Regions from separate parts of the Glutamicibacter sp. 363 genome, predicted to be linked through region 1. Evidence: predicted binding sites of a transcription regulator. Region 1 holds the regulator's gene; each other region holds the start of a gene.
The links. The regulator LexA, encoded in region 1, represses DNA repair genes until DNA is damaged. The targets are predictions, from matches to a motif close to TCGAACANNTGTTCGA.
Positions count from the first base shown of each region.

Region 1 (5,314 bases):
ACGCCAGCTATCCTAAGCACGCCGAGCCCACGCCATCTGCCGAGCCCACCCCATCGGTCGAGCCCGAAACCCCGGTTGCGCCAATGCCACCCACCCCCAGGGAATGGGATGATGCACCGAGCATGCCCGGTTGGGCCCGCACCCCGGATGCCGAAGCGACGGAAGCCGAACCACCGAAACCACCCAGCAACCTCGCCGCGCCGCCCGAACGGCCCTTCGAAGACCTGAGCCCGGCCCTGCGCCACCTGACCGGATTGCTCGCGGTGCTGCGCGCCAATCGCGTCGGCGGCAAGAATCCGGGCGCCGGGCTGATCACCCCGCAGGTGATCGTGCACCTGAACTACGAGAAAATGCTCGATGGCGCCGCCAGCTTCGCCAGCACCGAAAACGGTCTGCCGCTGACCGCGGCGTCGGCCCGAACGCTGATGTGCAACGCCGGAATCTACCCGGTGGTGCTGGACGGCAAAAGCCAAGCGCTGGACATCGGCCGATCCAAACGCCTTTTTCCACCGCATATGAAACGCGCTCTGGCGGCCCGCGACCGCGGTTGCATCTACCCGGGCTGCCGGATGCCGGCCAGCCGTTGCGAGGCGGACCACGTCGACCCGTGGGAGGAGGGCGGACAGACCCGCGTGGATCGTGGCGTACTGCTCTGTCCCATGCATCACCACGCACGCCATGCCGGGCTTTTCAGCCTCGTGGTGGCCGAGGGCAAACCTCCGGCGGTGCTGCTGCCCAAATTCTTGGACCCCGATCAACAACCGCGGCGCAACACCTACTGGTTCTCGGCCGCCGAAGTGCTCGCCGCCTGATCCCGCCCGCTCGATGTGCTCGATGCCGGCGGGCGAAGCGGCTACGCTGGTGCACACAACCGGAGAACTGAGTAGTGGGAGCCGACTCGTGAATGAAGCGCAGCATCAGCCAGGCATCCACGATCCCGCACACTGGGAGGCCCTGGCCGCGGTGGCAGGCGAGGACCTGCACGCCCGATTCGGCCATCGGCTCATGGGCCTGCCCGGCACCTGGATCGGCTCGCTGCATGCGATGCCTGCCGCGCCAGCGCCTAGAAAACGCCCGCGCCCCTGGTCCGAATGGCACTACTGGTGGCAGGCACACTATCTCGACGCGATCCTCGACGCGGCCTTCCATGAGCTGCACTCCGGTCACCGGTGCGCGGCCCAGAGGCACTGGCGGCGGGCCAAACAGCTGCTGCGCGGCATCCTGCTGCGCAATTTCGGCCGCTTCCCGAATTACTTCTACGACGACATGGCCTGGTTGCTGCTTGCCAGCCAACGGCTCAATGGGCTGAGCCAGCAGCTCACCGCCCGCCCGGCGCTGCTCGCCACCCTAGCCATGCGTGCACTGGGTCGACAGCTGGTGCGCGGCCAAGACGAGAAGCTCGGCGGCGGGCTTTACTGGTCGCGCAAACGCGACTTCAAGAACACGCCCACCAACGCCCCGGCGGCCCTGTATTTCGCACGCATCGCGGATTTAGACACCGCCACCGGGCTGCTGGACTGGCTGCGCCGCGAGCTTTACAGCACACCTTCCGGGCTCTACCTCGACGGCATCCGCCTGACCGCCGGCGGCCCGCGCACCGAGGAAGCGATCTACACCTACAACCAGGGCACCGTGCTCGGTGCATTGCTGGCCGCCGGGTCCGCGGAGCATCTGGCGCAAGCTGTCTCGCTGATCCAGGCGATCAACGATCGGCTCGCCACTGCGGCACAGGGCCTGCGCCTGGAATCCGGTGGAGACGGCAATCTGTTCACTGGAATCCTCTGCCGCTACCTGGCGCTCGCCGCGAACGATGAACGCCTGCCCGCCGCGACCCGGCGCACCGCCGCGCGATTGGTCTGCGACACGGCGAGCCAGCTCGCGGACCGGGTCGAGACGGAGCTTTCTGCGGCCACCCAACGCTGGACGATCCTCCAGGCGGCCGGGCGCGTGAGCCTGCCGCCGAGCCAGCTCGACGCAAAATAAAAGCCATCCGGTCTCACCGAGAATGGGTGAGGCCGAATGGCTCGTTGGAACAGACTTGCCCGCTACAGCGAGCGCATCACCGACACGACGCGTCCCATCACCGTGGCAGCGTCGCCGAGAATCGGCTCGTAACGTGAATTCTGTGGCAGCAACCAGGTGTGGCCATCGCGCTGACGGAAGGTCTTCACCGTGGCTTCCTCGTCAAGCAATGCGGCCACAATATCGCCGTTCTCCGCGGTCTGCTGGCGACGGACGACCACCCAGTCGCCATCGCAAATTGCCGCATCCACCATCGAATCGCCCGACACCTTGAGCATGAACAGCTCGCCGTGGCCAACCAGCTGGCGTGGTAGGGAAAAGACGTCTTCGACGGTTTGCTCCGCCAAAATTGGTCCACCGGCGGCGATGCGTCCGACCAAGGGAACCATCGTGGTATCCGCCGAGGAGCTCAGCTCGATGACCTTCGTGTCCTCAACGGGTTCCGGCGCGCTCTGCGGCTCGCTGCTTCCCTCGCCGTCCTCCGCAAGCTGCAACGGAAGCAAAATCTCCATGGCTCGAGGACGCCTCGGGTCGCGACGAATGTACCCAAGCTTTTCGAGCTGACCGAGCTGGTGAGTCACGCTCGAAAGGCTTTTGAGCCCGACCGAGTCGCCAATCTCACGCATCGACGGCGGATAGCCATTCTTGCCGATCGCACGCTGGATGGTTTCGAGGATCTTTTTCTGACGTATCGTCAGCGAACGGGCGTTCGACCGGGGAGTGCGCTGTGATGCTGACATGTATTTTTGCCTTCCCTTGCATTCGGTCCTCAGTTCGAAGCTACAAACTGTCGGTGCCCAATGTTGTGATGTATTCATTGATCGACTACTTCGAAATCTTAGTTGATCACAGGGCTTCTTTCAAAGATTTGTTCGAAAACATCTGGACAAGTTCGATCTGGCTCTGTTAGAAAAGATGTACTAGTATCGAACAGGTGTTCGAAGATTGCATTCGAATATTGGTTCGCATCACACGTAACCGTTGAGGAGAAAAAGTCGTGGCAACTCTGGCACTTCACCCACAGCAGAGCAAAAGACCAATGAGGATCCGCATCAACCGTCGGGGTTGGGCAGTACTGGTAGGCATACCGGTCTTCCTCCTCACGATCGCCGCGGCGTTCATGTTCACCAGCAGCGCCCAAGCATCCACGGACCTGCCCAGCGGCCCGGCGACTGTGGAGGTCACCGTGATTCCCGGTGACACTCTATGGGGGCTGGCCAGCGAGTACGCTGCAGGCTACGAAGTCAACGCGGCGATGAACCACATTGAGGAATTGAACTCCATCGATGCTGGTGTGCTGTACGTCGGGGACACTTTGGATATCCCCGTACTTTCAAACTAGGTGCCAGCTCACCATTGTTACCTGTTCTTGTCGTGGATTCACCGGCGAGAGCGCCTCACCATTAGAATTAATGCGTGAATGACCGTAGTGAACTTCTGAGTCAGCTGCCCCTGCGTGAGAATCTCCGCGGGCTATCCCCATATGGAGCGCCACAAATTGACGTTCCCATTCAGCTGAACGTCAACGAGAACACCCATCCATTGCCAGCGACAGTTATCGATGCCATCGCTCAGGAAGTAGCCAAAGCGGCTGCCGGCCTGAACCGTTACCCGGATCGTGAATTTACCGAATTGCGCGAGCTGCTCGCCGACTACCTCGGTCACGAACTGACCCGCGACAACATTTGGGCCGCAAACGGCTCGAACGAAATTCTCCAGCAGATCCTGCAGGCCTTCGGCGGCCCGGGGCGCAGCCTGCTGAGTTTCGTCCCCACGTACTCGATGTACCCGTTGCTCGCAAGTGGCACCGATACCGAATTCATTGCCGGAAACCGTGCCGAAGACTTCACCCTCTCGGCCGAATCCGCCGCCGCGCAGGTGCGCGAACACCGCCCAAACGTGGTATTCCTGTGCTCCCCGAATAACCCGACCGGAACCGCACTGGGCTTGGACGTTATCGAAGCGGTCTATGAGGCCGCCAGCGAAACCGACGCCATGGTGATCGTGGATGAAGCCTACGCAGAATTCTCGCTGGCAGGTACCCGATCGGCGCTCACCCTGCTCGAAGGGCGCCAGCGCTTGATCGTCTCGCGCACGATGTCCAAGGCTTTCGGCCTGGCCGGCGCCCGCGTGGGCTATCTAGCGGCGGCCCCCGAGGTGACCGACGCGATTCGCCTGGTGCGCTTGCCCTATCACCTCTCGGCGGTTACCCAAGCAACCGCCATCGCTGCGTTGAAGAATATCGAGCTGCTGCTCGCGCAGGTCGAAGACATCAAGACCCAGCGCGACCGCATCGTGTCCACGCTGATCGATCTCGGCTTGAAGCCATCTGTCTCGGATTCGAACTTCGTCTTCTTCGGCGGACTGGAGGATCCGCACGCCATCTGGCAGGGCCTGTTGGATGCCGGCATCATTGTCCGCGACAATGGAATCAAGGGAACGCTGCGCGTCACCGCCGGCACCGAAGCCGAAACCACCGCCTTCCTGGAGCACCTGGCCTTGTTGCTGGGTGCCCAGAAGTAGAATTCACCCACAAGCGAAGGAAGACATGTCTGCCGAATTGATTGGCGCTCGTCGCGCCCGGATGGAACGCGAGACCAGCGAATCATCAGTTTTCGTCGAGTTGGACCTGGACGGGACCGGGGTCTCGGAAATCAGCACGAGCGTGCCGTTCTATGACCACATGCTCACCGCCCTGTCCAAGCATTCGCTCATCGACCTGACCGTGCGTGCCACCGGAGATACCCATATCGACGTGCACCACACGGTGGAAGACGTGGCCATCACCATCGGCGAGGTGCTGCGCGTGGCCCTGGGCACCAAGGCGGGAATTCGCCGCTTTGGCACCTCCTACGCACCGCTGGACGAGGCGCTGTCGCGTTCGGTTGTCGACGTCTCCGGCCGCCCGTACCTGGTGCACGGCGGGGAACCGGCAGGCCAGGAATACCACCTGATCGGCGGGCACTTCACCGGTTCGATGACGCGGCACGTATTCGAGGCCATCACCTTCCATGCGCAGATCTGCGCGCATATCGAGGTGCTCTCCGGACGCGATCCGCACCACATCGTCGAGGCCCAGTTCAAATCATTCGCTCGCGCGCTGCGTGAAGCGGTCGAGCCGGACGCCCGCATGGGCGACAAGATCCCATCCACGAAGGGTGCCCTCTAAGTGGCGAAAAAAACTGTCGTCGTCCTCGATTACGGATCCGGCAACGTCCGCTCGGCCGTGCGGGCGCTGGAAGCCGCCGGCGCCGAGGTGGAGCTGACCGCGGATCCGAAAGCGATCTTGGCC
Region 1 is NZ_JBQSYR010000011.1:47,444-52,757, reverse strand. Features, by position in the region: gene ACT3UA_RS08335 (DUF222 domain-containing protein) at 1-812, shown strand, start outside; gene ACT3UA_RS08330 (glycoside hydrolase family 76 protein) at 862-1,983, shown strand; gene lexA (transcriptional repressor LexA) at 2,046-2,762, opposite strand; gene ACT3UA_RS08320 (LysM peptidoglycan-binding domain-containing protein) at 3,062-3,364, shown strand; gene ACT3UA_RS08315 (histidinol-phosphate transaminase) at 3,439-4,545, shown strand; gene hisB (imidazoleglycerol-phosphate dehydratase HisB) at 4,571-5,191, shown strand; gene hisH (imidazole glycerol phosphate synthase subunit HisH) at 5,192-5,314, shown strand, end outside.

Region 2 (5,314 bases), on a different contig from region 1:
GTCGAAAACTCCGGTGTAGGTGGCCGGGTTCGACCGCGGGGTCCGCCCGATCGGCGACTGGTCCACGTGCACGACCTTGTCCAGGTGCTCGAGGCCCAGCACCCGGGTGTGGCGGCCGGGAACCTGCTTGGCGCCGTTGAGCTTATTGGCCAACACCTTGTATAGGATGTCGTTGACCAGCGTCGACTTGCCCGAACCTGAGACACCGGTAATGGCGGTCAGCACGCCCAGCGGGAACTCCACGGTGACGTCCCGCAGGTTGTTTTCCTTCGCGCCCACCAGCTTGAGCATGCGCTTCTTGTCGGCCTTGCGGCGCTTTTTCGGCAGCTCGATCTGCTTGCGCCCGGAGAGGTAGTCTCCGGTCAGCGAACGGGTGTTCTCCTTCAGCCCCTCCAGCGAGCCGGAATGGACCACCTCACCGCCGTGCTCCCCGGCGCCCGGACCGATGTCCACGATCCAATCCGCCTCGGCGATGGTGTCCTCATCGTGTTCGACGACGATCAGCGTATTGCCCAGCGAACGCAGATGCAGCAGGGTTTCGATCAGCCGGCGGTTGTCGCGCTGATGCAGGCCGATGGAGGGCTCGTCCAGCACGTAGAGCACTCCGACCAGCCCGGAGCCGATCTGCGTGGCCAGGCGGATGCGCTGCGCCTCGCCGCCGGACAGGGTGCCCGCGGCGCGTTCCAGGGTCAGGTATTCCAGGCCCACGTCCAGCAGGAACTTCATGCGCGCGCCAATTTCCTTCAGCACCTGGGTGGCGATCTGCGCCTCGCGGTCGCTGAGCTCCAAGGTGGTGAGGAATTCGGCCGCCGCGCGCAGATCCATGGCCGCCACCGCGGCGATCGACTTGCCGCCGATCAGCACCGACAGCGAGGCCGGGTTCAGACGTGCGCCGCCGCAGGTAGGGCACGGAATCTGGCGCATGTACTGCTCGTAGCGATCGCGTGCGTGATCCGATTCGGTTTCCTCATGCTTGCGGTGCACATAGGAGATGACGCCTTCGAACCCGGTGGAGTACTTGCGCTCCCGGCCGAAACGGTTCTTGTACTGCACGACGACCTTGTGGTCTTTGCCGTTCAGGATCGCCTGGCGCGCCGGTGCCGGCAGGTCCTTCCAGGCGGTGTCCATGCCGAAGCCCAGCTCCTTGCCGAGCCCCTCGATCAACCGGTTCCAGTATTCGGTGGTCGCCTTGCCCAAGGACCACGGCGCGATGGCCCCGTCGGCCAGCTTGACCTCGGCATCCGGGACGATCAGGTGCTCATCGACTTCGAGCTTGGTGCCGATGCCGCTGCAGGCCGAACAGGCCCCGAAGGGGTTATTGAAGGAGAAGGTCCGGGGTTCGATCTCATCGATGGCCAGCGGGTGCTCGTTCGGGCAGGCGAGGTTCTCGGAGAACGCACGGACGCGCTTCGGGTCATCCTCCGCCAGATCCACGAAGTCCACCAGCACGCGGCCATCGGCCAGAGTCAGTGCGGTTTCCACCGAGTCGGTCAGCCGCTGGTGCACCGTGTCGTTAATGGCCAGGCGGTCAACGACCACCTCGATGGTGTGCTTGACCTGCTTGGCCAGCTTAGGCGGCTCGGTCAGCTGAATGGTTGTGCCATCGACCCGGGCACGGGAGAACCCCTTGGAGGATAGCTCGGCGAACAAGTCAACGAACTCGCCCTTGCGGGCGCGCACCACCGGGGCCAGCACCTGGAAGCGGGTCTTCTCCGGCATCTCCAGCAGCTGGTCGACGATCTGCTGCGGCGACTGCTTCGAAATGGGCTCCCCGCATTCGGGGCAGTGCGGGCGTCCTACGCGGGCCCAGAGCAGGCGCATGTAGTCATACACCTCGGTGATGGTGCCCACGGTGGACCGCGGGTTGCGGCTCGTGGACTTCTGGTCGATCGACACGGCCGGGGAAAGCCCCTCGATGAAGTCCACATCCGGCTTGTCGACCTGGCCCAGGAACATCCGTGCATAGGCGGACAGGGATTCGACGTAGCGGCGCTGCCCCTCGGCGAAAATCGTATCGAAGGCCAGCGATGACTTGCCGGAGCCGGACAAGCCGGTAAAGACGATCATCGCGTCGCGCGGAAGATCCACATCTACGTTCTTCAGGTTGTGCTCGCGCGCACCCTTGACGATCAGACGGGACAAATCCAGTTTTTTGCTTTCTGCAGTAATAGCCACGAAGCAATACTAATCGAAAACTACTTCGAATAAACGTGGTGCTTGGCACAAATGCGCGTTACTTTCGCGCAGGGCGATATCCCGGGCATTTCCAGCCCTGAAGATTTGCTGGTCGGCGGCCGTTTCGAGCCTCGGACGGATCGAGCAGGAGAAACCAGACGATTAGGCACCAGCGTCGGCAGCGTTCATCCTCTTGGCATGTCCCCATAAAATTTTCTTGACGAGCCTTACTGCTTGCGCGTCTGGGCGAGGTGCTCCAGCCCGGCCACGGAACCCTTGGCCTTCAACTAAATACGGCCACCGGCGTCCGCTGGGATGACTTGCCAGTTCGCTCGGATAATGGGAGGCTGAGCTCCCGCGCCGGCATTGAGGAAATGTATCCACCATGAGCAAAACCATTATCATCACCGGCGGCAGCGACGGCATCGGTGCGGCCGCCGCGCGCACGCTGGTTGGCCGTGGCCATCGCGTCGTCATCGTCGGGCGCTCGGAGGGCAAAACCAAAAGCATCGCCGCAGAGCTGTCTGTGCCTTACTATGTCGCGGATTTCGCGGAGCTGAACCAAGTCAGAAAGCTGGCAGATGATCTGCTGAAGGCATACCCGGAAATCAACGTGCTCGCGAATAACGCAGGCGGGATCATGGGTAAGCGAACCCAAACCGTTGATGGGCATGAAACCACTTTCCAGGTCAACCACCTTGCTCCGTTCCTGCTCACCAGCTTGCTCATGCCAGCGCTATTTGCCGGCAAGGCAACGATTATCCAGACAGCCAGTGCGGCCGCTCGGATCTTCGGGCGGATGGATATCGAAGACCTGCAGAATACCGTGGGCTACGCCCCGCAGAAAGCCTATGGCAACGCGAAACTCGCTAACATCCTCTTCACTCAGGAATTGCAGCACCGGTTCGGACCACGAGGCGTCGCTGCCGTTGCTTTCCATCCGGGTATCGTCGCCAGCAGCTTTGCCAGCGAAACTACGCATTTCATGCGGCGCATTTACCACGGGCCACTCAAACGACTATTTACGGTCACTCCCGAAAAAGGGTCAGATCAGCTTGTTTGGCTCGCGGAAGGGACTCCTGGAACGACTTTCCTGCCGGGTTCCTACTATGAATCCCGCAGGATAGCGACAAGGGTAAGTGCCGAAATGCACAACCCGAAGTTCGCAGAACAGCTCTGGAAGAAGTCGGCTTCACTGCTCCGAACCGCCAACTGACAGGATTTGCCCGAGTTATCTGAGCGTGGCGCAGAATCTGCCGATGGTTCTGGTGCAGTGCGGTTTGGGCCCAACTTGCATGAACCAACCTCTAGGGACACTCAAATCGCGTTTCGGGTTAGCTCGCCTCGCACAGCCCGGTGCCCCATGGCCCGAAGGCCACTAATTAACGGGGCAGCGAGCTGAAAGCGGCGCGCAGGTATCTGACCGCGGTTTCTTCGTCCACCGACCAGGTCTGGGCAACGCGTGCCAGATCGGCTGCGGCATCGCTGACTTCTTGCTGGGCACGATCCTCGGCCGCTTGCACGATGGTTCCGTGCCGCCCGCGGGTCACGACCGCGCCTTGGGCTTCCAGCTCCTTATAGACCTTAGCCACCGTGTTCACCGCAAGATCCAGGTCACCGGCGAGCGCCCGCACCGAGGGAAGCTTGGTTCCGGGTGCCAAATCTCCACCCGCAATACGTGCCAGGATTTGCTCTCGTACCTGCTGGTACGGTGCGACAGCCGATTTCGAGTCGATACGGATGAAATCCAGATTGGCCATGGGCGCTCCATTCGGTGCAATGCTTTAGTTGATTCACTGAGCCTATCGCGTTCAAGCCAGTCGCCACCGTAGGGTAATGGGTATGAGTGAACTTCTATTAGCCGACGTCACGATTCGGTCGGTGAGCGTCTCGGAAATGAACAACAACGTTTACTTGGTCACCGAACGGGCCAGTGGCAAACAACTACTGATCGATGCGGCCGACGAAACTCCTGCGATTCTTGAACTCGTGGCCAGCGCCGCCAAGGATGGCCCCGAACCAGAGGTCGTTGGCATCGCCACGACCCATGAGCATTGGGACCACGTGCGGGCCCTGGCCGAGGTCGTCGAACGCTTCACCGTTCCCACGTACGCAGGCGCCGAAGATATCGACGGTATCGCCAAGGAGTCCGGCGTGAAGATTAGCCACGGGTTGACCCATGGCGATCGAATTTCCGTTGGCGAGATGGAGCTTGAGGCCATTCACCTTCGCGGGCACACCGCGGGCTCGATCGCCTATGCATTGCACGACTCCTCGGGACAACAGGTCATCTTCAGCGGAGACAGCCTATTTCCCGGGGGTGTAGGCAATACCTGGGAGGACCCGGAGCGGTTCGAGTCGTTGCTCAACGACGTATCCGAACGTATCTTCGAAAAATTCCCAGATGAAACCGCCGTCTTACCTGGTCACGGCGGCTCCACCACCGTAGGCACCGAGCGCCCGCACCTCGATGAATGGCGCCAGCGCGGCTGGTAGTCCATACTTTGAAGAATTGCCCGTCAGGCTACGGCCCGGTGGGCAATTCTTGCAGGTAGAGCAGCATCCGCCACTCACTGCCCGGTGCGTGGTTCACAAACCCGCGGTCCTCGTAAAAGCGACGAGTCTGCGCATCGTCTTCATCCACGTTGATGTGCATTTCGCTGCCCCCGCGCGCGGCCAGCTGGATCAGGACATGATCAAGGATGGCGCCGCCGATGCCTTGGCCGCGCAGTGGAGGGCGCACATACAGCTCATCAAGCACCGCGAGCGGTCCGTCGGAATAGATGGTTGGCCGCAGGGTAACGATGGCGTGACCCGATGGTTGAGATGCAGGACCGGCGAGCACTGCATAACAGTGCGGGCCAGCGAGCATGCCCCGCAACCGCCTGGCTAGTATCTGCTCCGCGGGGCAGGGAGAACCGAACTCCGCATTAAAATCAGCCTGCAGCTTGGCCAGCTGCGCGCAATCTTCCGCCGTAGCCAAGTGGGTGCGCCGCTTTTCCATGCGGCCATTGTCCTCCATGTCCAGCGGCGGCACCAGTGATTCAGCCCTGCTTGCGTGCCACCATAAAGATGCGCCGGAAGGGAAAGTTCGTCAGCTTGGCACCGTCCGGTGCCGTGAATGACGGGTAATGCTCGG
Region 2 is NZ_JBQSYR010000001.1:129,299-134,612, forward strand. Features, by position in the region: gene uvrA (excinuclease ABC subunit UvrA) at 1-2,175, opposite strand, end outside; gene ACT3UA_RS00645 (SDR family NAD(P)-dependent oxidoreductase) at 2,561-3,391, shown strand; gene ACT3UA_RS00650 (GntR family transcriptional regulator) at 3,558-3,935, opposite strand; gene ACT3UA_RS00655 (MBL fold metallo-hydrolase) at 4,018-4,671, shown strand; gene ACT3UA_RS00660 (GNAT family N-acetyltransferase) at 4,700-5,179, opposite strand; gene ACT3UA_RS00665 (methyltransferase domain-containing protein) at 5,220-5,314, opposite strand, start outside.
Region 2: the regulator LexA is predicted to act here: its motif matches at 2,189-2,204, upstream of uvrA (excinuclease ABC subunit UvrA).

Region 3 (5,314 bases), on a different contig from region 1:
CGGCTGCCGGTGTCCCCCGGCGCGGGCGACCGCCTGCTTCGAGGGATGCAGGCGCTTGATCTCCTCCAGCGTGTAGGCGATCGCCGATTGCATGCGCACTCCGAGCACGTCGAGCTTGATCAGCCCCATCAGGTCCATATCGTGCTTGTCGTACTGGCTCATGGGCAGCCCCATCCCGGAGGGCTGGACCGGGGTGCGGTCCAGCAGGCTCGCGTCGGAGAGGATCACCCCGCAGGGGTGCATGGAGATATGCCGCGGCAGCCGGTCCAGGCGTTCGGTCGCGTCGATGAGGATGTCCAGTTGCCCGTCGGAGGTGATGCGCTTGGCCAAGGGGGCGAGTTCCGGCTTTTCCTCCAGCGCCTCGCGGAAGGAGGAGGCGGAGAAGCGCCAGAGCTGCTTGGCGATCTCGTCGACCTGTTCCTGCTCCAGGCCGAGGGCGGCTCCGGCGTCGCGTACGGCGCCGCGTGCCCGGTAGGCGTTCTGCATGCTCATCAGGCTCACGCGCTCCTCCCCATAGGTGTCGAAGATCTTGTGATAGATCTCGTGGCGGCGCGCGGATTCCACGTCGATGTCGATATCCGGCAAGGTGGTGCGGGTATCGGAGAGGAAGCGTTCGAAGACCAGGTCGTGCTGCAGCGGGTTGACCTGGCTGATTCCCAGCAGGTAGTTGACCAGGGAGGAGGCGCCGGAGCCGCGGGCAGCCACCCGCACGCCCATGCCGGTGATCAGGTTGACGGTTTCGGCGACGGTGAGGAAGTAGCCGGCGAAGTCCAGCCTTTCGATCACCCCCAGCTCCAGGCCCAGCTGCTTTTCGATCTCGCTGCGCTTGGTGTTCGGCAGCAGACGCGGCGCGGCGGCGAAGACTCGTTCGGTCAGTTCCTGCTGGGCCGGACGGTGCAAGCCGATGATTGTCGCTTCGGGGATCACCGGCCGCTTCCAGCCAAGATCCGTATGCGCATCCAGCGCCGCCCAGTTAGCGAGCTGCTCGGTATTGCGCAGGAGCCTATAGGCCCAGGCACGTTCGGTCACCCGGGAGAGGTCTTGGGCTAGCTGATGCATCTGGGCCGGGGTTTTCAGCCATCCCTGCCCGGTGGGCTGCAGCTCTTCCAGCGCGCTGAGCCTGCCCAGCACCCGGGCCGAGTCGAGGATGTCGGCGGTGACCGCCCCGTCGGCGTCGGCATAGCGCACCGCGTTGCTGAGCACCGGGGCGATGCCAAGCTCCGCGGCGAAGCGCAGCAGCTTGCTGGCGAAGCCCAGGCTGTAGCGCTTGCCGGGTGCGGAGAGGTGGGTGGTGATTTCTGCGCGCAGCTGCCCGCCGGCCAGCTTCTTCCAGTGGGCCATCAGCGCTCGGGCCTGAGAGTACTTGCCGCGCTCGATGGCCCGCGACACGTCGGATTCGGCACCGAGCAGCAGCATCAGTTGCCCGCCGGCCAGCCGCTGCGCCAGGTCGGCTTGGCTCAGCCCGATGATTCCGCGCGGGTTCTGGTGCGCCGCGGAGACCGCGCGGCACAGTGCGGCGTATCCGCGTCCTTGGGTGTTTCCGCGGGCGAGCAGGATAATGCGTCCGTCGGGTTTTCCCTGGCTGTCAAGTACCGCGAGGTTCACTCCGAGGATCGGGCGCAGCCCCTCGGCGAGGCAGGCTCCGACATGCTTGACCGCGCCGAAGAGCCCGTCTCGGTCGGTGAGCGCCAGCGCCTCGGCTCCCTGCGCGCGGGCGGCGGCCGCCAGCTGGGGCGGGCTGGAGACGCCATAGTGCGCGCTATAGGAGGAGGTGACGTTCAGGTGGGTGAAGCTCATGGGCGGATCCTTCGAAACAGCGTAGGAATACCATTAGAACAAAGTTTCGAAAGATGTGCATTTATGCCCGGTCAGGCGCTGATCGGCAACTCCTGATTCACCCGGATCAGCCGCCAGCGCGTGGATTGCGGATCAAAACTGACGTCAATGCTCCGCGTGGGGCCGCGGCCCGCAGCTTGGGTGATCTCCAGCCGCCAGATCTCGTAATCCGCTAGTCCAGCGCCAATTCCGCGGGGTATGCGCAGGTTTTCGTCCCACCATTTGCGGCGTTCGAACCACCGTTGCGGCTCGGCGACCAGCCGATACTCGCAACCCTGCCAGGAAACCCGCAAAGGCACCCCGCTTGGGGCGCAGGAAACCTGGATCGACTCGGTAAAAATGCCCACGTGCAACTCCTTCAACCCTACTAACTCAATCTTATTCGAATACGTGTTCGAACAACAGCTACGCTAGTCAGCTCGACGGACACTTTAGCGTCGGGGAAGTATCAAAGCCCCGTCCACGTCTAGGGCTCTGGTGCTACGCGGGTCCGCGCCCTGAAGCACGCAAGTCCAGGGCAAGGAAAGCTCTGAGACGAAGTTGGCTACCGGCCCGAAAACTTTTACGGCCGCTGGCCTATTACCTAAAGTGAGACCCGTCCGACCGGGAAGGAACTCCACGTTCGTTGGCCCGTGGTTCACGCCGCCAAGTGGCGTACCTTGACGTTGCGCAGCGTGAGGAACGGTTGAGCCGGCGGAGGGTTCAACCGTTCCTACGGAGCATCCGAATTTCAGAGGGACTTGCCGAATAGACCCGACGAATGGCAGCGCTCAGGGCAAAAGAGGAGGAATACCCGACCTCACGGGCTATCTGCCCCAATGGAGAATTGGTGTTCTGCAGGGCATCCCAGGCCAGCGCCAAACGCAACCGGGTGAGGTATCCAACCGGTGGCATTCCCATGGCTTCATGAAACGCCGCGGAAAAGGCCGAACGGGACATGGCAGCGATCCCGGCGAGCAGTGCCACACTCCAGGGCTCCGCCGGATCGGACCACATTGCCCCCACCGCGGCTGAAATCCCCGGTTTTGCACCCGGGACCATGCCGGCCCCCGGCATTTGCTGCAGCACTTGGAGCGCGAGGATATCCAAAAGCCGATCCAAGACCAGCGACTGCACAGGCCCTTGCCGCTCGGCTTCAAGGTGCAGCAGCTCAACCCAATTCCAGAGCGCTGCATCCTCTATCAGGCATAGCGCTCGCCCCTCGCAGATCAGGTCGGTAATCGCACTGGTTGTGGTGAAGGTGCAGACCAGCAATTGGTCCGCCCCGTCGCGGGCGTTACCCCACGAACGGACGCCGTGGCGCAGCGTCTCAGTGACCGGCCGCGCCGCAGGGCCGAGGCATTGCTGGCCTGGTCCAATTAGGTATGTTTCAACGGCGGCGGCACGCGGCCGTGCGCTGTCAGCAAACACCCGATAGGGCGCCGTCCCGTGAATGACCACTAGGTTTCCCGGTTCGGCTTGGATCGTTGTTTCGCCTCGCTGCACCGCGCAAGATCCGCTACGCACCGCCAGGATTGTCAACGCGCAGCGATCTTGGACTTCGACTTCCCAGTCCCCTGCCATGCTCATGCGCAGGATGAAGCCATCACGGGCACGCGGCCCCGCCGGAAAGGCATGTTGAGCGGTCACTCCCTCAGATTGGACGATGACGCATGTTTTGTCGAGTTTCAAACATTCTGCATCTGCGATCCGTGCGCTTGAATGAATACCACGCATAGGAAAACGGCTCCCCTCCCAGCTCTCACACCCCGGTCAGGGACGGTGGCATGATCCCCGAATGGCTAGCGGCCACATTGCTCATAACAACTATTAGCAGCGCCGGGATTGTTGCAGGTTTTTATGCCGCCTTCGCGCTGACGGTCCTCCCGGCCTTGGCCTCGGTCCAGGATTCGGCAGCCGGCGACTTCATGATCTCGCTGAACCAGCACGCCGAACGTCCCGCTTTTCTCAGCTTATTTTTCCTTAGCCTCTTCGGCAGTCTCGGCTACACCGCATACGCCTTAGTGCAGGGCCTCCTGGTCCCTGCACTGGGCTCGGCACTGGTGCTGTCCGGAGCCCTGCTCACCATCTTCCTCAGCGTTCCCTTGAACCGGGCCCTGCAACGCGCAACGCTACCGTGGGCGCGCTATTGGCCCCGCTGGCACCGGGTTAATGTGCTGCGTGCAGCAGGCTCCGCGGCCGGATCACTGCTGCTCCTCATTACGGCCTGATCCGCCGCATCGCCATAGCCGAGCGCAGCGCGGTCGGTGCCCCGACTACGCCGCGCGCGAAACTTCTTACGTCACTGTGTCCCGAATACTCGATTAGCTTGGAGCACACCGATAGCATCAAGACACACGAACAATTAAACTCAGGAGCAAATCCATGCCGCATAAGGTCAAAGCCGTTATTTCCCGCGCCAAAGACGCCCCGGTAGAGGTCGTCGATATCATCGTTCCGGACCCGGGACCCGGAGAGGTCATTGTCGATGTACTGACCGCCGGTGTCTGCCACACCGATCTGCACTACAAGCTCGGCGGCATCGGCAACGACTACCCGTACCTGCTGGGCCACGAGTCCACCGCGGTAGTCAGCCAGATCGGTGAGAACGTCACCAATGTGGCCGTGGGCGACCGGGTAATCCTGAACTGGCGTGCGGTCTGCGGCCAGTGCCGCGCCTGCGCCAAGGGGCAGGCGCAGTACTGCTTCAATACCGCGAATGCCACCCAGAAGATGACTTTGGAGGACGGCACCGAGCTCTCCCCGGCGTTGGGCATCGGATCCTTCGCCCAGAAGACCCTGGTCGCCGCCGGGCAGTGCACCAAGGTGGACGAGGACGCAGACGCCGCCGCCGTGGGCCTGCTCGGCTGCGGCGTGATGGCCGGCATCGGTGCGGCCATGAACACCGGTGAGGTCAAGCGCGGGGAGTCCGTAGCGGTTATCGGCTGCGGCGGCGTGGGCGTGGCAGCGATCGCCGGCGCCAAGCTGGCCGGAGCGACCACCATCATCGCCGTGGACCTGAACCCGACGAAGCTGGAGACCGCCACGCAGCTCGGCGCCACCCACACCGTCGATTCCTCGAAGGTCGATCCGATCGAAGCGATCAAGGAACTGACCGGCGGCTTCGGCGCCGACGTGGTCATCGACGCGGTGGGCCGCCCGGAGACCTACAAGCAGGCCTTCTACGCCCGCGACCTTGCCGGCCGCGTGGTGCTGGTTGGGGTGCCGACCCCGGAGATGAAGCTGGAACTGCCACTGCTGGACGTCTTCGGCCACGGCGGCTCGCTGAAGTCCTCCTGGTACGGCGACTGCCTGCCTTCGCGCGACTTCCCGATGCTCGTTGAGCAGTACAAGCAGGGCCGGTTGGACCTGGATGCCTTCGTCACCGAGCGCATCAAGCTGGACGAGATCGAGGCAGCCTTCGACAAGATGCACGAAGGCACCGTGCTGCGTTCGGTGGTGGAGCTTTAATGAGCGCGCAGATCGAGAACGTCGTCAC
Region 3 is NZ_JBQSYR010000006.1:111,448-116,761, forward strand. Features, by position in the region: gene ACT3UA_RS05355 (DNA polymerase III subunit alpha) at 1-1,797, opposite strand, end outside; gene ACT3UA_RS05360 (DUF6504 family protein) at 1,869-2,183, opposite strand; gene ACT3UA_RS05365 (helix-turn-helix transcriptional regulator) at 2,539-3,465, opposite strand; gene ACT3UA_RS05370 (DUF1772 domain-containing protein) at 3,603-4,046, shown strand; gene ACT3UA_RS05375 (S-(hydroxymethyl)mycothiol dehydrogenase) at 4,201-5,286, shown strand; gene ACT3UA_RS05380 (MBL fold metallo-hydrolase) at 5,286-5,314, shown strand, end outside.
Region 3: the regulator LexA is predicted to act here: its motif matches at 2,219-2,234, upstream of ACT3UA_RS05360 (DUF6504 family protein).